Regions from separate parts of the Halomonas sp. AOP22-C1-8 genome, predicted to be linked through region 3. Evidence: predicted binding sites of a transcription regulator. Region 3 holds the regulator's gene; each other region holds the start of a gene.
The links. The regulator PhoB, encoded in region 3, activates phosphate uptake and scavenging genes when phosphate is short. The targets are predictions, from matches to a motif close to TGTCATANNNNTGTCANA.
Positions count from the first base shown of each region.

Region 1: a site for PhoB is predicted at 2,157-2,174, ahead of ACT3TY_RS11590 (alkaline phosphatase). Genes of this name have one in related genera too.
Region 2: a site for PhoB is predicted at 2,697-2,714, ahead of ACT3TY_RS11615 (Na/Pi symporter). Genes of this name have one in related genera too.

Region 1 covers NZ_JBQSYD010000019.1:56,662-62,142, reverse strand. The annotation lists gene gadC (glutamate:gamma-aminobutyrate antiporter) at 1-758, shown strand, start outside; gene ACT3TY_RS11595 (PA0069 family radical SAM protein) at 911-1,996, opposite strand; gene ACT3TY_RS11590 (alkaline phosphatase) at 2,232-3,671, shown strand; gene ACT3TY_RS11585 (hypothetical protein) at 3,791-4,252, shown strand; gene ACT3TY_RS11580 (hypothetical protein) at 4,402-4,839, shown strand; gene ACT3TY_RS11575 (hypothetical protein) at 4,852-5,481, opposite strand, start outside.
Region 2 covers NZ_JBQSYD010000019.1:63,861-69,341, reverse strand. The annotation lists gene ACT3TY_RS11635 (heavy metal translocating P-type ATPase) at 1-5, shown strand, start outside; gene ACT3TY_RS11630 (winged helix-turn-helix domain-containing protein) at 26-337, opposite strand; gene ACT3TY_RS11625 (helix-turn-helix domain-containing protein) at 422-1,234, shown strand; gene tyrS (tyrosine--tRNA ligase) at 1,321-2,583, shown strand; gene ACT3TY_RS11615 (Na/Pi symporter) at 2,783-3,967, shown strand; gene ACT3TY_RS11610 (hypothetical protein) at 3,978-4,208, shown strand; gene ACT3TY_RS11605 (glutamate decarboxylase) at 4,923-5,481, shown strand, end outside.
Region 3 covers NZ_JBQSYD010000004.1:30,915-36,395, forward strand. The annotation lists gene ACT3TY_RS03305 (NAD(P)/FAD-dependent oxidoreductase) at 1-128, opposite strand, end outside; gene ACT3TY_RS03310 (chorismate--pyruvate lyase family protein) at 214-777, shown strand; gene ubiA (4-hydroxybenzoate octaprenyltransferase) at 813-1,709, shown strand; gene phoB (phosphate regulon transcriptional regulator PhoB) at 1,840-2,529, shown strand; gene phoR (phosphate regulon sensor histidine kinase PhoR) at 2,532-3,827, shown strand; gene ACT3TY_RS03330 (hypothetical protein) at 4,133-4,513, shown strand; gene ACT3TY_RS03335 (hypothetical protein) at 5,181-5,481, shown strand, end outside.

The sequences.
Region 1 (5,481 bases), on a different contig from region 3:
CTCACGAGCAAATCAACTTATCTGCGGGCGTGATGCAAACGTTCAGTGTGTTGATTAACCACTTTGGCAGCCATTTTGAATGGGCTATTCGGATTATTGCTGCGCTGCTATTGCTGGGCGTGCTGGCTGAAATAGCCGCATGGATTGTTGGACCATCACGCGGCATGTTGGTAACCGCGCAGCAGGGTATCCTGCCGGCGCGTTTTGCTAAAGTAAACAAGAACGGCGTGCCGGTGGCGTTGGTTATTTCTCAGCTAATCATTACAACGATCGCATTGATTATTCTGACGAATACGGGGGGAGGAAATAATATGTCCTTCCTGATTGCACTAGCGCTAACCGTCGTTATCTATCTGTGCAGCTACTTTATGCTATTCCTGGCTTACATTACCCTTGTTCGAAAACAGCCTGAAAATCAACGTACCTTCAATATCCCTGGCGGTAACAAAATAAAAATTACCGTTGCAGTAGTGGGGTTACTTACTTCTTTAGTTGCTTTTGTCGTCTCCTTCTTCCCTCCCACGGGGTTGCCAGGAAAAGAGTCTAACGAAGTGTATACCGGTTTGCTGATCGGCTGTTTCCTTGTAGTGCTATCGATTCCGTTTATTATTTATGGAGTGCATAATAAAAGCGCTGCGCCAAAAAACCTTAAACTACACCATATCAAGCCCCATACCGCGCCCGAAGGTCACTACTTTATTCATCCCAAAGCCCGCAGTACGCATCACATCACTGTTGATGGAGAAAAGCTGCATTGATGAACCATGGGAGGATGTTTAGAAAGGTCGTCATTAGATTTTAAGCAGAGCTATGACGAATAGCGAAAAACAGTAGTATTAATCACTTAGGCATTTGCTTGGCACTTTCAGTAAGCTGAGAGTATGTCAGGCAAATGCCTTTTTCATGGGCTTTAATAAAAAAGCTCGCCCTGAGCGTTGGGCGGGCGAAAGTCTCGGGTATTCAGCCCTTGCTCGGTACGAGATTGAAAGTTCCACTGGCGGCTGGCGCGATTAAAGCGTTGTGCAATCATATCGGCAAAAATACCTTCGCCGCGAAAGCGCTTACCGAACTGAGCGTCGTAGGCCTTGCCGCCCCGGCATTGGCGAATCAGGCTCATTACCTTGGCCGCACGCTCGGGGTAATGGGCATCCAACCAGGCTTCAAAAAGAGGAGCGACTTCATGGGGTAAGCGCAGCAGCATCCAGGACGCCGTTCGTGCGCCAGCACGGCTGGCGGCCTCAAGAATCCGCTCTATTTCATGATCCGTTAATCCGGGGATGACCGGAGAAACAAGCGTTCCGACGGGAATGCCAGCAGTATTCAGCTCACGGATAACTTTTAAACGCGCTTGAGGAGAGGCCGCACGAGGTTCCAGCGTGCGTTTCATATTGGCGTCTAGGCTGGTCAGGCTAATAAATACGCGCACCAGGCGGTGTTCGGCCATCTCAGCCAGCAGATCCATATCCCGTAACACTAACGTGCTTTTGGTCACAATAGTGACTGGATGGCGGCAAGCCAATAATAGCTCAAGCAACTGGCGCGTTAAGTGGCGCTTGGCTTCTAGTGGCTGGTAACAATCGGTATTACCAGAGAGATTGATTGGTCGGCAGACGTATCCAGGCTTGCAAAACTCCTCACTTAATTGCTCCACCAGGCCATTTTTGGCAATCAGCCTGGTTTCAAAATCAAGCCCCGGGGACAGATCCCAATAGGCATGAGAAGGGCGGGCATAGCAGTAAACACAGCCATGTTCGCAACCTCGGTAAGGGTTCAATGAGCGATCAAAAGGCAAGTCTGGCGACCGGTTCCAGGAAAGCGCACTCTTACTGGTTTCTTCGCGTACTTCAGTTGCCCGTGTGGGGGAAGTCTCTTCGCGCCACCATCCGTCGTCTTCTGCCACGCTATGGGTTGGGGCAAAGCGGTTGTGCGGGTCATAGGTTGCCCCGCGGCCTTTGTGCACGGGAGGCCGTATTGGTGATTTGCCGAGAGACGCCATACACCTGCCTCTTTCTATATTTGTGTATATATATACAGTATATGCGTTGTGACCAAGCGTGCAAGCGTTACTCAGGAGAAACCCGCAATGAACAGTTTTACGGATCGGCTACTGATTGCGATTCATGTTTATTAGAAATAATTGACTTACCTTCATTAGCAGTCATGAAAATGACATTTTTAGGCGCTACGATTTGTTGGATATCAAATTAGCTAAATTTATTTTAGGGATGAAAATGAAGAACTTTACGCGCAACGCACTCACGTTGGCACTGGCATCGGTCATGGCTACGCCGGTATTAGCGCAGGAAAATACAGCTAAGAACGTTATTTTGATGATCACCGACGGTACCGGTATCGAGACGTTCCGTGCGGCAAGTTACTTCCGTCACGGCGCGCTGGGCCATGAAGTTTATGATGAGTTTGACACACAGCTTTTCATGGCAACGCATCCGTTAAACACCTCTACCACACCCACCAAGAGTGACGACGGTACGGTTACGTTTGAACCAGCCGAGCTCTGGAACGACGAGGCGGTAGATACCGTTTACGAAGGTAGCCTGGGTAACTACAAGGGCTACTTTGCCGGTTACGACTACGCTCGGGCTGATTACACCGACAGCGCGGCAGCGGCAACGGCGCTGGCTTCAGGCCATAAGTCCTATAACAGCGCCATCAACTGGTCCAACGATGATGAGCCGCTTAAGCATATTGGCGAATACACTGTTGATAGCGGCCGCGCTCTGGGTGTTGTCTCATCGGTGCAGGTCTCCCACGCGACGCCTGCCGGTTTCATGGCCCATAACGTAAGCCGCAACGACTATAGAGCCATTGGCCGCGAAATTGTCGATTCTGGCCTTGCCACTGTCGCCATCGGTACCGGGCACCCCTATTACGATGCAGCCGGCGAGCATGTCGATAACCCCGGTGAGAGCGATTTCCGCTTTATCGGTGGCGAAGAGACCTACCAGCGCTTGGTAGGCGGCGAAACGGATTACGCCTTTATCGAAAGCAAGGACGATTTTGAAGCTCTGGCTGCTGGTGAGTTGGATCTTCCCAAGGACAAAGTACTGGGCCTGGTGCAGAACATTCAGACGCTGCAATACAGCCGCCCCGGCGTAACCGGCGGTAATCTACTGGATACGTCACCAAGCCTTGCCACACTGACGGGCGGCGCTTTGAACGTGCTCAATGCCAGTGAAAACGGCAACGAAAATGGCTTTTTCCTGATGGTTGAGGGTGGCGCTGTGGATTGGGCTGCTCACGCTAACAACCTGCCGCGTATTATCGAAGAGCAAATCGACTTCAACGAAGCTGTGGAAGCGGCCGTTGAGTGGGTAGAAAACAACAGTTCCTGGGACGATACCTTGATCATTGTAACGACTGATCACGGTAACGGTTTGCTTCAAGGTCCTGACTCTGATGTGAATGCCTATAGCCCGATCGTTAATCAGGGTGCTGGCGCGCTACCCTTGGTACGTTGGCATTCCGATACCCACACGCGTGAGCTGGTACCGTTGTATGCCCACGGCGCGGGCGCTGAGTTCTTCTTTGACATTGCTCAGGCAGAAGACGGTCTTTCCCGCTATGAAGTAGACGAAGACAGCCACTACTGGATCGACAACACCGACGTATTCCGCGCGGGCCTAAACGCTTTCGGTATCGAAGCTGAATAAATAGGCAAGTATAGCAAGTACAACAGAGCCGCCTTCGGGTGGCTCTGTTCCGTTGGTAACCACTGACTGATATCACTTCGCCAACGACCATCCACTCACTACCCCGAAAAGAGTCAGATATGAAGCTTCATAACACGCTTTCACTGCTGTTAATGACAACACTAGCCAGCACGTCAGCATTTGCACTTAATGCTGAGCGCGCGCCCACCGCCAGTGGTCACGCCTATGCTGAGCCTTATAAAGCCGTTCGCAAAGAGGGCGTTTTACATATTGAAGTACGTTTCGTGACGGACTACCCAGGTTACTCTGGTGAGATCATTTATGACGATATCCCGCTAGATCGAATTGACGGGAAGATCTACGCCGAGTTCGGCGACCAGTCGTTCTCGCTGCTGCGTGAAGATGGAGGTGTGGTCGCGCCAGACAGCTTGCGCCTGAGCTTTAACTACGAACCAGACAAGAACCCACGCGTAGGCACCTGGAAAGCCGATTTTGTCGCCCCCATGCACGACGTTAACGAAGTCATGCTGTTCATGCCTAATGTTGCGCCCATTGGTCCGATTGTCATTCGGGATCGTTAAACAACCGGTTCTACATCCGTCCGTTATACAGAGTGTAGCCGTACTGCTTCATTGCCTTGGTAAGAAATTACCAAGGCAATGTTGTATCGGGTACCAGGTTTTTGGGCCAAATTTGGCTTATGCTGGAGGTTTAAATGTAAGGTAAGCCTATGAAACCTTTCTCCATTCTTTTGATTCGATTACTCGCTATTTACCTCGCCATTACGCCTTTGCTAAGCGTATCGCCGCTGCTGTTTAGCCCCGGCTACGATGCGGAGCTAGCCCAGTGGCTGCCATGGCTCGCAGCCACTGCTGTTATTCCTATCATCGCGGGTATCGTACTGTGGTTTTCTGCGGTAACGCTGGCCAATAAATTTCTTGGAGATGAGCCTGCTTTAACGATTTCCGAGGAGGGCCTGGTACGCGCAGGCAGCTTCTTGATCGGTGTGTATCTTTTCGTTCAGCATTTAAGCACAGCGATAGGCCAATGGGCATGGGGAGGCATAGTGGCCTATGGTTCGCTAGCAGCGGTGGTGCTCAGCATTGGCCTAATAGTTGGCGCTCGCTTTCTAGCCAAGCTGTATAGAAGGTTGAAGTATTTCGAGTAATGGAGCGAATGGTCACACTTCCACGCTAATGCTACCCGTGACTACGCTGGCACTGTTCACGGTAGTAGGTAGCATTTGGCCTAGCGAAGAGTAGAGTGCATTGGAGGTTGACTGGGCCAGTGTCCGGTCAAGTTTTCTCATATCTTCTTCCGCCTTTTTTAGTTCTCGGCGGGCTTCTTTATCCTCTTGACGTAGGCGAATCTTTAGCTCATTCATCGCTTCCTGAAGCTCTTTTTTTGTGTCGATCAAAATACTGCGTAGAGCGTGTTCGCTGGCACTAATTCCTTGAGAACAGCGATCATCCTGCGGTTGCGAAGTGATGATTACGGCCGGCTCGTTTGGCGCGTTATTGGTCGTGGTGGCTGCATCTTGGGCATGCTCGCTCTGCTCATCCTCTTGGTTCGCCATGGCCGCCTCCGCACTGGCGAGCGTCGCGTTGGCGGCTTGAGCGTCAGCTTGTGCATCGGCGCTGCCGTTTTCAGCACTGTCAGAAGACGCGGTAGGGGTGACACTTGTTGGCTGGGCGCTCGTTACCGTAGGCGTGACAGAGGGGCCAGCGCTACCACCGCCGCTATCATTTAATTGCCGCGCTGCCACACCTAGCTCGCGGGCAATGCTTTTAAGCTCTTTAGCCATGGATTT
Region 2 (5,481 bases), on a different contig from region 3:
ATTGAGCATCTGAACCAGCAGGCAATCAAAATGTGAACGCAGGATAATCCAGTGCCTCGGCCAGCCGTTTTGCCTGATTTTTGACCCAGGAAGGGTCAATTGGCCCCCAACTGATAATTCGGTATTCACCACTGTTATGGCGCTCGCCTTGGGTTGGTTGAAACTGGCATTCAATGTCCAGTTCGGCAAGTGACGCAATCGTATCCTGAGCCGTACGACGCGGCATGCCGCAGGCGCTTACGAGCGCAGGTACGCTAGCGACGCCCTGGTCGATCAGGTAAGCCACATAAAGACGTCGATAAAAGCTGGATTTTGTCTTGCTGAGAGAGTCGGTCATAAAATCTACCGTGTGAATGTCTTATAAATGAGCGCGGACTAAAGCATACTGAACGTCCTCTGCCACAGCCACCGTTTAATACGTATGCCTACTCTCTTTAAAGACGCCATGTCGCATGCGTTAACGCAGACGATTGATGCGCTGCACACGGTGAGCTTCACCTCACAGCTGACGGCGCTTCTCAAAACCATTATCCACTTTGACTGTGCGGTGATCATTGGGTACCGGCCTGACAAACACCCTATCTACCTGTTCGATTCCATTCCCGAGCGCCGTGAGCTGCTTTTTCAGCGTTACTTGCTACAGGATTACCAGCAGGACCCTTTTCTGGTAGCGCTCGACCAGGCACCGCGCCAAGGTGTGCTGTGTATGGCCGATGTGGTACCGCCTGCCGGGTATAACGAGTATGCCAGCAACTTCTATCAGCGAACCGGCTGGCAGGATGAACTTTGTCTCGCCATTCGTCTGGATGATGCCCGCTGGATAGTTATCTACTTGGGATTGTTGGCGGAGAGTGGCGGGTTTTCTTCCTCCGATGCCCACTACCTTGAGCTGTATATTGAGCTGCTGGCCGCGCTGTGCCGCAAACAGTGGGGCAATAATCCGCTGTATCTTTCTGAGCCTTTGCAGCCCGATCAGCCGATTAGCCAGCACATTCACCAGGCCATTGGCAGCTTTGGGCAGGCGCATTTAACCCACCGTGAACAGCAGGTGGCTGCCTTGATGGTGCAGGGCCTGGATTCCGAAGAGATTGCCGAGCGCCTGCAGATCACCCAAGGTACGGTCAAGAATCACCGCAAACGTATTTACGCCCAGCTGGGTGTGGCGTCGTTAAGCGAGATCTTTGGCCTGTTTATCAATCATGCCATTACCGCACCGCCCGTCACCCAATCCTGATTTCTATCCCTTTAGGGATATCGCGGATTGCGCCGCCAACTTTTAGCCTATGACCATCTTCTCTAATGGCTAAAAAGGCGAGCATGATGACTGTACAGGCATTGCTTCACGACCTTGAACGGCGTGGTTTGATTGCGCAGACAACTCACCTGGATGAGCTTCAGGCTCTGCTCGAATCACCGCAGACCGTTTACTGCGGTTTTGACCCCACGGCGGGCAGCCTGCATATCGGGCACTTGGTGCCCTTATTGATGCTCAAACGCTTTCAGGATGCCGGCCACCAAGGTGTGGCGTTGGTCGGGGGGGCCACCGGCTTGATTGGTGATCCCAGCTTCAAGGCGGCGGAGCGTTCGCTTAACTCTCCCGAAACGGTTGAGGGTTGGGTTAACGCCTTAAGCGAACAGATTTATTGGTTGATGGCCCCGCACCTCGAAGCGCCCCTGAAAGCGGTTAATAATGCAGAGTGGATTGGCCAGATTAGCGTGATCGACTTCTTTCGCGATGTGGGCAAACACTTCTCGATGAATGCGATGATTAACCGTGAATCCGTTCGTCAGCGTCTTGAACGGCCTGACCAGGGCATGTCGTTTACTGAATTCAGCTATGCGCTGCTGCAATCCTATGACTTTGCCCACCTCAACAAGACGTTGGGCTGCCGGTTACAAGTGGGTGGCAACGACCAGTGGGGCAATATCGTCAGTGGTATCGACCTCACACGCCGCCTGAACGGCGAGCAGGTGTTCGGTATGACGCTGCCGTTGATCACCAAATCCGACGGTACCAAATTCGGTAAAACGGAAAGCGGCACGGTATGGCTCGACCCGGAACAGACCTCGCCTTACCAGTTTTACCAGTTCTGGTTGAATACGGATGATGCTGACGTTTACCGTTTTTTACGCTATTACACGTTCATGGATTGCGATCACATCGACGCAATCGAAGCAGAAGACAAGCAGGCCGCTGGCAAGCCCCAAGCGCAGCGTGTACTTGCTGAAACCATTACCCGCTTTGTGCATGGCGAGGAGGGGCTGGCTGCTGCTCAGCGTATTTCCCAGGCGCTGTTCAGTGGTGAAGTAGCTGCGCTCTCATGTAGTGAGCTACAGCAACTTGAACTTGATGGGCTACGCTGCCAAGACGTAGCGTTTGGACAGACGCTGGAAGAAGCTATGGTGGCAAGCGAACTCGCCTCATCCAGGCGGCAGGCCCGTGAATTGATTGACCAGAACGCTGTACGTATCAATGGCGAGCGCGCCGAGCAAGGGCAGCTAAGTCAAGCATTCGCGCTTTTTGACCAATACTGGATCGTACAAAAAGGTAAAAAGCACTTTCGATTGTTCAAGCGTGGGTAACTTACATGGGATGCCGCTTCCAGGAAGTAGCAGCATTCGCTTGATGTTGCCCATTGTGAACAACCTCTCTTCGATCCAATACCGTTCGCTCTAACACGATAGTGCCACGCCGTTGTCACGCCTATGTCACTTATAGACGCCACTCTTTGCAGGAGTGGGTGGGTTATACGTGCGTTCTTCCTTCCAAGAGGATGTGGCAATGGCCGAAAATATCAATAGTGCTGTGCAAGAGGTCTTACCAAGCCAGGGTCGCAGAATAAAAGTCCGGCGCAAGGGCACGCTAAGGCAGTGGCTCACGCTTGCATTGCTGGTGTATTTCCTAATCTGTGCCGTATCCATCATAGGTAATGGCTTTAAGATTGCCGCGGGCGGCCATGCCGCTCAGTTGTTTGAATTTGCCACCAACCCCTTTGTTGGTTTGATGATTGGGATTGTCGCGACGGCCCTGATACAGTCATCTTCAACCGTTACTTCCGTTATCGTGGCGTTTGTGGCGGGCGGCCTGCCTGTCGCTATGGCGGTACCCATGATCATGGGGGCCAATATTGGTACTACTGTCACCAATACATTGGTAAGCCTTGGCCACGTACGTGATAAAGCCGAGTTTAGGCGGGCGTTCTCTGCCGCAACGGTGCATGACTTTTTTAACTTGCTGGCCGTGGCGATTTTTCTGCCCATTGAGCTTATTTTTCATCCGCTTGAAAAGCTGTCGAACGCTACGGCGTTTCTGTTTTACGGTGATGCTGACCTTTCCATGGGCAGTATTAATATTGTCGGGATGGCAACAAAGCCGATTACCTCTTCGGTTGAAAGTGTCGCCATGAACCTGCCCACGATTGCCGGTGGCGTTGCCATGATTATTTTTGGTATTGCCGTGATTTTTTTAGCGATTCGTTATATCGGCGCACTGCTGAGAGTATTGATGGTAGGGCAGGCAAAAAACATTATGCATAACGCCATTGGACGTGGCCCCGTCGCCGGTATTGCTTCTGGTGCTGTGGTGACGTTTTTAGTCCAGTCTTCCTCTACCACCACAAGCTTAATGGTGCCGTTAGCTGGGTCAGGCGCATTCTCTTTACGGCAGATTTACCCTTTTACATTGGGCACCAATATTGGCACGACGTTTACCGCGCTACTTGCGGCCACCGCAATCACTGGGGCAACTGCCATACTGGCGCTGGAAATCGCACTGGTTCACCTCTTCTTTAATTTATTTGCCGTCGTGGTGATTTTTGGCCTACCGTTTTTAAGACCACTGCCTGTTAAAGGTGCCGAGTGGCTAGGCCGTGCCGCCTCAGAAAGAAAAGCACTCGCCGCTGCTTGGGTATTAGGCGTATTTATTGCCGTGCCAGCTATCCTGATTGCGCTCACCACGCTGTTTTGAGGAAACACCCATGACCCATCAACACGAGCTAGTGTCAACATCGACCGCTGAACTCAAGGCCATGCTGGATGACTCTTCCGAGCTCATTGAAGAAATAAGAGAAGAAATTGCACAAAGAGAAGCGCAAGAGCGCGAACTAGAACCTTTCGATACGCTGATTAAAGAAGCACGACCCAAAATGAACGAAATTCGTAGTTTCTTTACGTTAGTGCTTAATGAGCTACGCCACCGGCCTAAATAAGCGTTACGAATAGCGAAAGCAACAAGGCTACTCCTTTAGGTATTTGTTTGACACTTTCAGTAAGCTGAGAGTATGTCAGGAAAATGCCTTTTTATGGGACCTGTTAGGTCATGCCATACTGTATGTTCATGTCTTGACTTATTCCATTATAGCACTGTTGTTTATTCGTCAGCACAAATGGTTGCTTGTTGAATATTTATCTTTCTAATTCTTGGTCGAGTTGCCCAGTATTCATTAAATGATGGCTGGATAAAATACCTTTTTCACTCATGATGCCTTATTGTAAAACAGTGGCTTAAGTTGTTTTTATTGAGTGGTCATATCGTGCTATGGCCTTGAAGATAATCCTATACCGTTGTGTAGATTAATATGGGAGCCATTGTTTGGATGTTTGTAGCGTCAAGGTTTTTAATCTATTGATGAGTTGGTATATTTTCTTATACTCGTTATTAAACCACTTTTCTACCCGTTGGGTGCTATGAGAAAGAGATGTCACGCCTTGGTTGGTAATATTTTTAGCATTTTCAGATGGATAGACGTTTGCTGGCGAAATAATTTTTTAAATCATACTTACGATTTTTCATTTTTAAGATTTTGTCATAGACTAAAAGCACCATCTATGTAGGTATAGTAAATGTTGATGGTTTGGTAGGGTGGTTTTAGCTGATCTTTGAGCAGTAAACGTGATCCATATAAAAAACTGGGGGTAGTACGATGGATGTCAAAGGGTTAAATGCACGTAATGATAATGACGATGTATATGCATCAATTGACTTGGCGACATCGTTGCCGAAATCCGGGTTTCCCGATGAGGAACGGAATCCTCACAATGTATTTAGCGCCATTCGTGACGAATTAATGCTTGATGGAAATTCCCGCCAGAACCTGGCAACATTTTGCCAAACGTGGGTTGATGATGAAATTCGTAATTTGATGGATCTTTCAATCGATAAAAACATGATCGATAAAGATGAATATCCACAAACTGCGGAGATCGAAGCACGCTGTGTTAGGATGTTAGCAGATCTCTGGAACTCACCCTCGCCAGAAACAACCATGGGATGCTCGACGATTGGCTCTTCAGAAGCCGCAATGCTTGGCGGGCTAGCGCTTAAGTGGCAATGGCGGAAAAAACGTGCGGCAGAAGGGTTGCCCACTGATAAACCAAATATGATTTGTGGGCCAGTACAAATTTGCTGGCACAAATTTGCCCGTTATTTTGATGTTGAACTGCGTGAAATTCCGCTGGAAGGCGATCGCTTGATTATGAGCC
Region 3 (5,481 bases):
AAAATAATCGAGCGCTTATCGCCTTGGCGGCGTAGCGCACGGGCAAGCCCAATGCCTGCCATGCCGGTGCCAATGATGATCAACTCAGCGTGGCCAGTCGGGTTGCTAACCGGATGTGATGCAGGCATGCCATCCCCAAATAATCGGTGTCGTAAAAGCTTTTAAGACCACCATGTTACACTAGCTTCTCTGTTTTTTGCCCAGGAGTATCTGGTGGTGACGTCCTCTTTTCGGCAAACGCATGCCTTTCCTGTTTGGCAGCCCGTGGCTGCGTTACGCCCCGCCATGAGCGCTGCCTGGTGGGAGTGGGTTGCGTCTACGGATTCACTAACGGCTCGCTTGCAAGCGGCAGGCGCAGGGCAACCATTCCGTGTTCGCCTGCTGCGCCAAGGCGCCGGCGTGCCTCTGCATGATGAAGCGCAGGCGTTGGGGATTGAGCTTCGTCGCTATGCCTGGTTAAGGGAGGTCGCCCTGTGCGTGGGTGATAACCCTTGGGTGGTCGCACGTTCGGTTGCCCCCTTAACACAGCTAAAAGGTCAGCGATTGGAGCAACTGGGTGAGCGCTCGCTGGGCAGTTGGCTGTTTCGCCAGCCAGATTTAGTACGCGGCCCGCTTGAAGCCACGAGGGGTGCGCCACGTTTTGCCTTCCCTCAGGATGCTGGCGTGAAAAGTTGTTGGGGGCGGCGCTCAGTGTTTCAACATGGTGGGTTATCGCTACTCGTACAAGAGTACTTTTTATCCACCATGGCAGATGACCTTCGTTTGTCTTCGCGGTAGGCTTGCTCGGCATCTCTTCTTTACGTGAGGTAGGCATGGATCGTTCTTTGTTGCGGCCAGTCGGATGGGCGCGAGTCGCTGATTTTTTACACTTAATGCGCCTGGACCGCCCCATTGGTACCTGGCTATTGATGTGGCCTACCTTATGGGCGCTTTGGGTGGCTACAAACGGGGTGCCTGGCCGCAACGTGCTGCTTATTTTTGTGGCAGGTGTTTATGTTATGCGCGCTGCTGGCTGCGTTGTGAATGATTACGCTGACCGCCATGTTGATGGCCACGTTAAACGCACGAAACAACGTCCACTGGCGACGGGGCGAATCAGTGAAACCGAAGCCCAACTGCTGTTTATTGGGCTGGTCACTGTTGCGTTTGTGTTAGTGCTGCTGACCAACTGGTTTACGGTGCTGCTGTCGATTGGTGGCGTGATCCTGGCGTTTATCTACCCCTTTATGAAGCGTTACACCCATCTTCCTCAGGTGGTGCTGGGGGCGGCTTTTTCGTGGGCAATCCCCATGGCGTTTGGGGCGGTGCTGGGATATGTACCTGTGGAAGCCTGGTTGCTGTTTTTTGCGAACGTACTGTGGACGGTTGCTTACGATACCCAATACGCCATGGTCGACCGTGACGATGACCTAAAAATTGGTATTAAATCAACGGCGGTGCTGTTTGGCAGTGCAGACCGCTTGATGATTGGATTACTGCAACTGGCGACGTTGGTGCTGTTAGCCTTTGTGGGTGTTCGTGTGGGGCTGGGTGGTTTTTTCTGGCTGGGCCTTGCCGGTATGGCGGCCACCTTTATTCATCAACAGCGCCTGATTCGGCATCGTGAACGCGACCCGTGTTTTCAGGCTTTTTTGAATAACTACTGGTCAGGGCTGCTGGTTTTTGCCGGCATTGCGCTAAGTTGGTGGCCAGTGGCCGGGCCGCTCTAGCAAAGCGTGATTAGCGCCTGTCATTCGTTCTTGTTATTGGCTATTGTCATATAAGTGTCATCAAGTCATGGTGTTATTGTCACTGAGATGTCATTGAATTACCTTTCATTGAGCACCGTGAGGCCCTGGAATGACCGCCAAGACCGTTTTGATTGTCGATGATGAAGCACCTATTCGCGAAATGATCGCAGTGGCGCTGGAAATGGCTGACTATCGCGTGCTTGAAGCGGATAACGCCCAGGATGCCCACGCGTTAGTCGTTGACCATCAGCCTGACTTACTGCTTCTGGATTGGATGATGCCAGGTACCAGTGGTATTGAGTTGGCGCGACGCCTTAAGCGTGAAGAAGCCACCGCCGAAATGCCGATTATTATGCTCACCGCCAAGGGTGAGGAAGACAATAAGATTCAAGGCCTTGAGGCGGGCGCGGACGACTATATCACCAAACCCTTCTCGCCCCGTGAGTTGGTCGCGCGCTTGAAAGCCGTATTGCGACGCACTACCCCGCGTGGCGTAGAAGACCCCATTGAAATTAACGGCCTTCTACTCGACCCCGTCAGCCACCGTGTTAGTGCGCATGGCAAGGCGCTGGAAATGGGGCCCACTGAATATCGCCTGCTGCAGTTCTTTATGACCCACCAGGAGCGAGCCTATACGCGCAGCCAACTGCTGGACCAGGTATGGGGCGGCAATGTGTATGTTGAAGAACGCACAGTGGATGTACATATTCGGCGCTTGCGTAAGGCGTTAGGCGATGTGCATCAAAACCTGATTCAGACGGTACGGGGTACCGGTTATCGTTTCTCAGCCCGGGTGTAACTGTGCGCCTATGGAGCCGTGAGCTTTGGCGTATTGCCTGGTTAGCGACCATAGGTGTTTGCCTGGGGTGGCTGCTAGGCTCAGCGGGCCTTGGCTTGGCAGCCGGGTTGGCCGTTTGTCTTTTTTACCATTTACGCCAGTTGCGCGTCCTCTTTCAATGGTTAACCCTTAATCCTCATAACGAGCCCCCGGCTGCGGGTGGCATGTGGGGGGATTTGCTTGATCGTCTTTACCGCTACCAAAAAAGCCAGCGCATTACACAAGGTCGATTGCGGTCTACGCTTGCGCGTATCCAGGAATCCTCAGAGGCCATGCGCGACAGCGTGGTAATGCTCGACCGCCACGGTGATTTGGAGTGGTGGAACAGTGCAGCGACAGATATGCTGGGCCTACAAACCGCGCACGATCGTGGCCAGCACATTACCAATTTGTTGCGTGACCCACGCTTTATCAGCTACTTCAACGCCCGCGATTACAGCGAACCGCTTACGCTGACCTCACCCATTGATGAGCGCAGCATTCTGCAATACCAAATTACCTTGTATGGCGACGATGAGCGCCTGGTGATGGCGCGGGATATCACTCGTTTGCACCGCCTTGAGCAGATGCGCAGAGACTTCGTGGCCAACGTCTCCCATGAGCTGCGTACGCCGCTTACTGTTCTTTCTGGCTACCTCGAAACCTATGGTGACTTGGCTGAGCAGCTTCCGCCTCGCTTGGGCAGGGGGATCGAGCAAATGCAGGACCAGACGCAGCGCATGCAAAATCTGGTTAACGACCTGCTGCTTTTGTCACGCTTGGAAATTGATCAAGGCGGGCAAGACCATCAGGCGCTGTCGGTTGAGCAATTGCTTAATAGCGTCTGCCAGGATGCATTGGCGCTATCGCACCGTAAGCATGTTGTCCGTGTTGCTATTGAAAGTGACGCCCAGCTCATAGGGAGCGAGCAGGAAATACGTAGCGCCATTTCTAACCTGGCTTTCAATGCGGTGCGATATACCCCAGAGGGTAGCCAAATTATACTGCGCTGGGCGCCCATGGAAGATGGAAGCGGATGTATAGAAGTAGAAGATGATGGAGAGGGCATCGATCCTGTCCACCTCCCCAGGCTAACGGAGCGCTTTTATCGGGTTGATAAAGGCCGGAGTACCGCGACAGGCGGTACTGGGCTTGGTCTTGCCATCGTTAAGCATATCCTGCTGCGCCATGATGCTCAGCTTCAGGTTGAATCGCACCCTGGCGAAGGTTCGCTATTTCGCTGTACTTTCCCCGCCACTCGGCTGGCTGCTACCTCCTAGCCTCCTTCCTGGTCTTCTGTATAACCTTTATCCAAGCGTGCCATATGGACAAGCCATCTATGGTTCAAGTCTGCTCATGTGTCATTTTTAGTCAGTTATGGTGGTCCCTTATACACGATCAGCGAGCATGATTGGCACGCGGTATTTGTTTTAAGTTGTTTATTAATAAGAAATATTTTTTTATTTTTGTTTTTTGGCATCACATCTGCATTAATCTGGGCAAGGAAGATTACCGCAGGAAATGGTACGCCAGGAAGGCACTTCCTTAAGGTAAGCGGTATCAACAGCGATCGAGGAGAAGGAACATGATGTCCAAGGAACTACTCAAGAAAGCTGGGATTTTAGGTGTAACATTCGGTTTACTGGCAAGCCCCTTCGCTTTTGCCCAAGAACCAGTAGACCCGAGCCACGATATTACTGCTGATGAAGAACCCGTGCAGCCGCAATCATCTGGTACAGGTGCAGGTGGTGATGCATCTACCTATGATGCAGACGAGCTCTCAGATATGAACGGTGAAAGCGCAGGCGATACTACTCGCCCCGGTGCAGGTTCTTCTCAACATAAAACTCATAATGAGTCGATGGATGGCGGTCCAACGGGCGTAACAGGTGGCGGCGATACGTCATTTGAGCCGAGCGACCTGCCTGAGCAAAATAGCTCTGTGACCACTGGTCAAGATCAGTGACCAGCGGTTTAAACACTCAGCGCTAAAAATTTGTACTACAGTTTAGGAACGAGCACGGGATAAGGATGTCCCATCGCATGGATGCTCATCGATTCATGGATTGAATCAAGCGACAATCAGAGCGTTAGTCAGGGTAAATTCCAAGGTTGGAGTCCCGCAAAAGGAGTGGAAGCTAGCGCTAGTTATTGTCCATAGATGCGAGGTTAGGGCCCTGCCATGGCAGGGCCTAATCTTGTTATGTAGCCTTTGATGAGCAGTCGTGTTTGGCTGGTTTTAAAACTGAACCCCCCCTATCTACGTTTTTTTAACATTACACCCGCTCATAATAGTTTTTTTCACGATTCTCTTGTCCCACGGCGTGATGACCCCTTTCATGCTTTTTAAACGCAAAGGTTGATAACGAGCTTTTTAGCTTGTTCACCATGGTGCTGTGCCAACACTAAAAAAATGTTAGCTTGTTATTTACTTGGATAGCTTTATTTGTGTGGTCGTGTTTAAAAATATTTTTAATCATTCAGCATTTCACGAATTTGGGACGTTTGGGCACTTGGACCATAATCTTGCAGTCAAAGACACTGATCGCTTCTCACCCTTCAGTGCAATGGTATTTACGTTAGTGTGATAATAGCCAAGACAGGTGAGCGGCACCCCACATCAGGAGAGCGTTATGTCATTTAAAGCAGTTTTAAAAACGGCAGGTGTTTTAGGTATTTCTATCGGTTTGATTGCAAGCCCGCTAGCTTTTGCCCAAAGCTCTATTGAGCGTACTAAAGATCGTGCAGTCGGCAGCGATGTCATCGACATGCCGCAATCCACTAGCACGTCTAGTCCTCACTACTCACCCAGTGAGCTTAACCATAGTCAGCGTGATCATATGAACGGCAACTATGCACCGTCAAGCCAGCTGCAGCGGGATCAGGATGGCACCCAGCGTCGTAACACCCATTCGTTCGAATCGACCGAGTTAA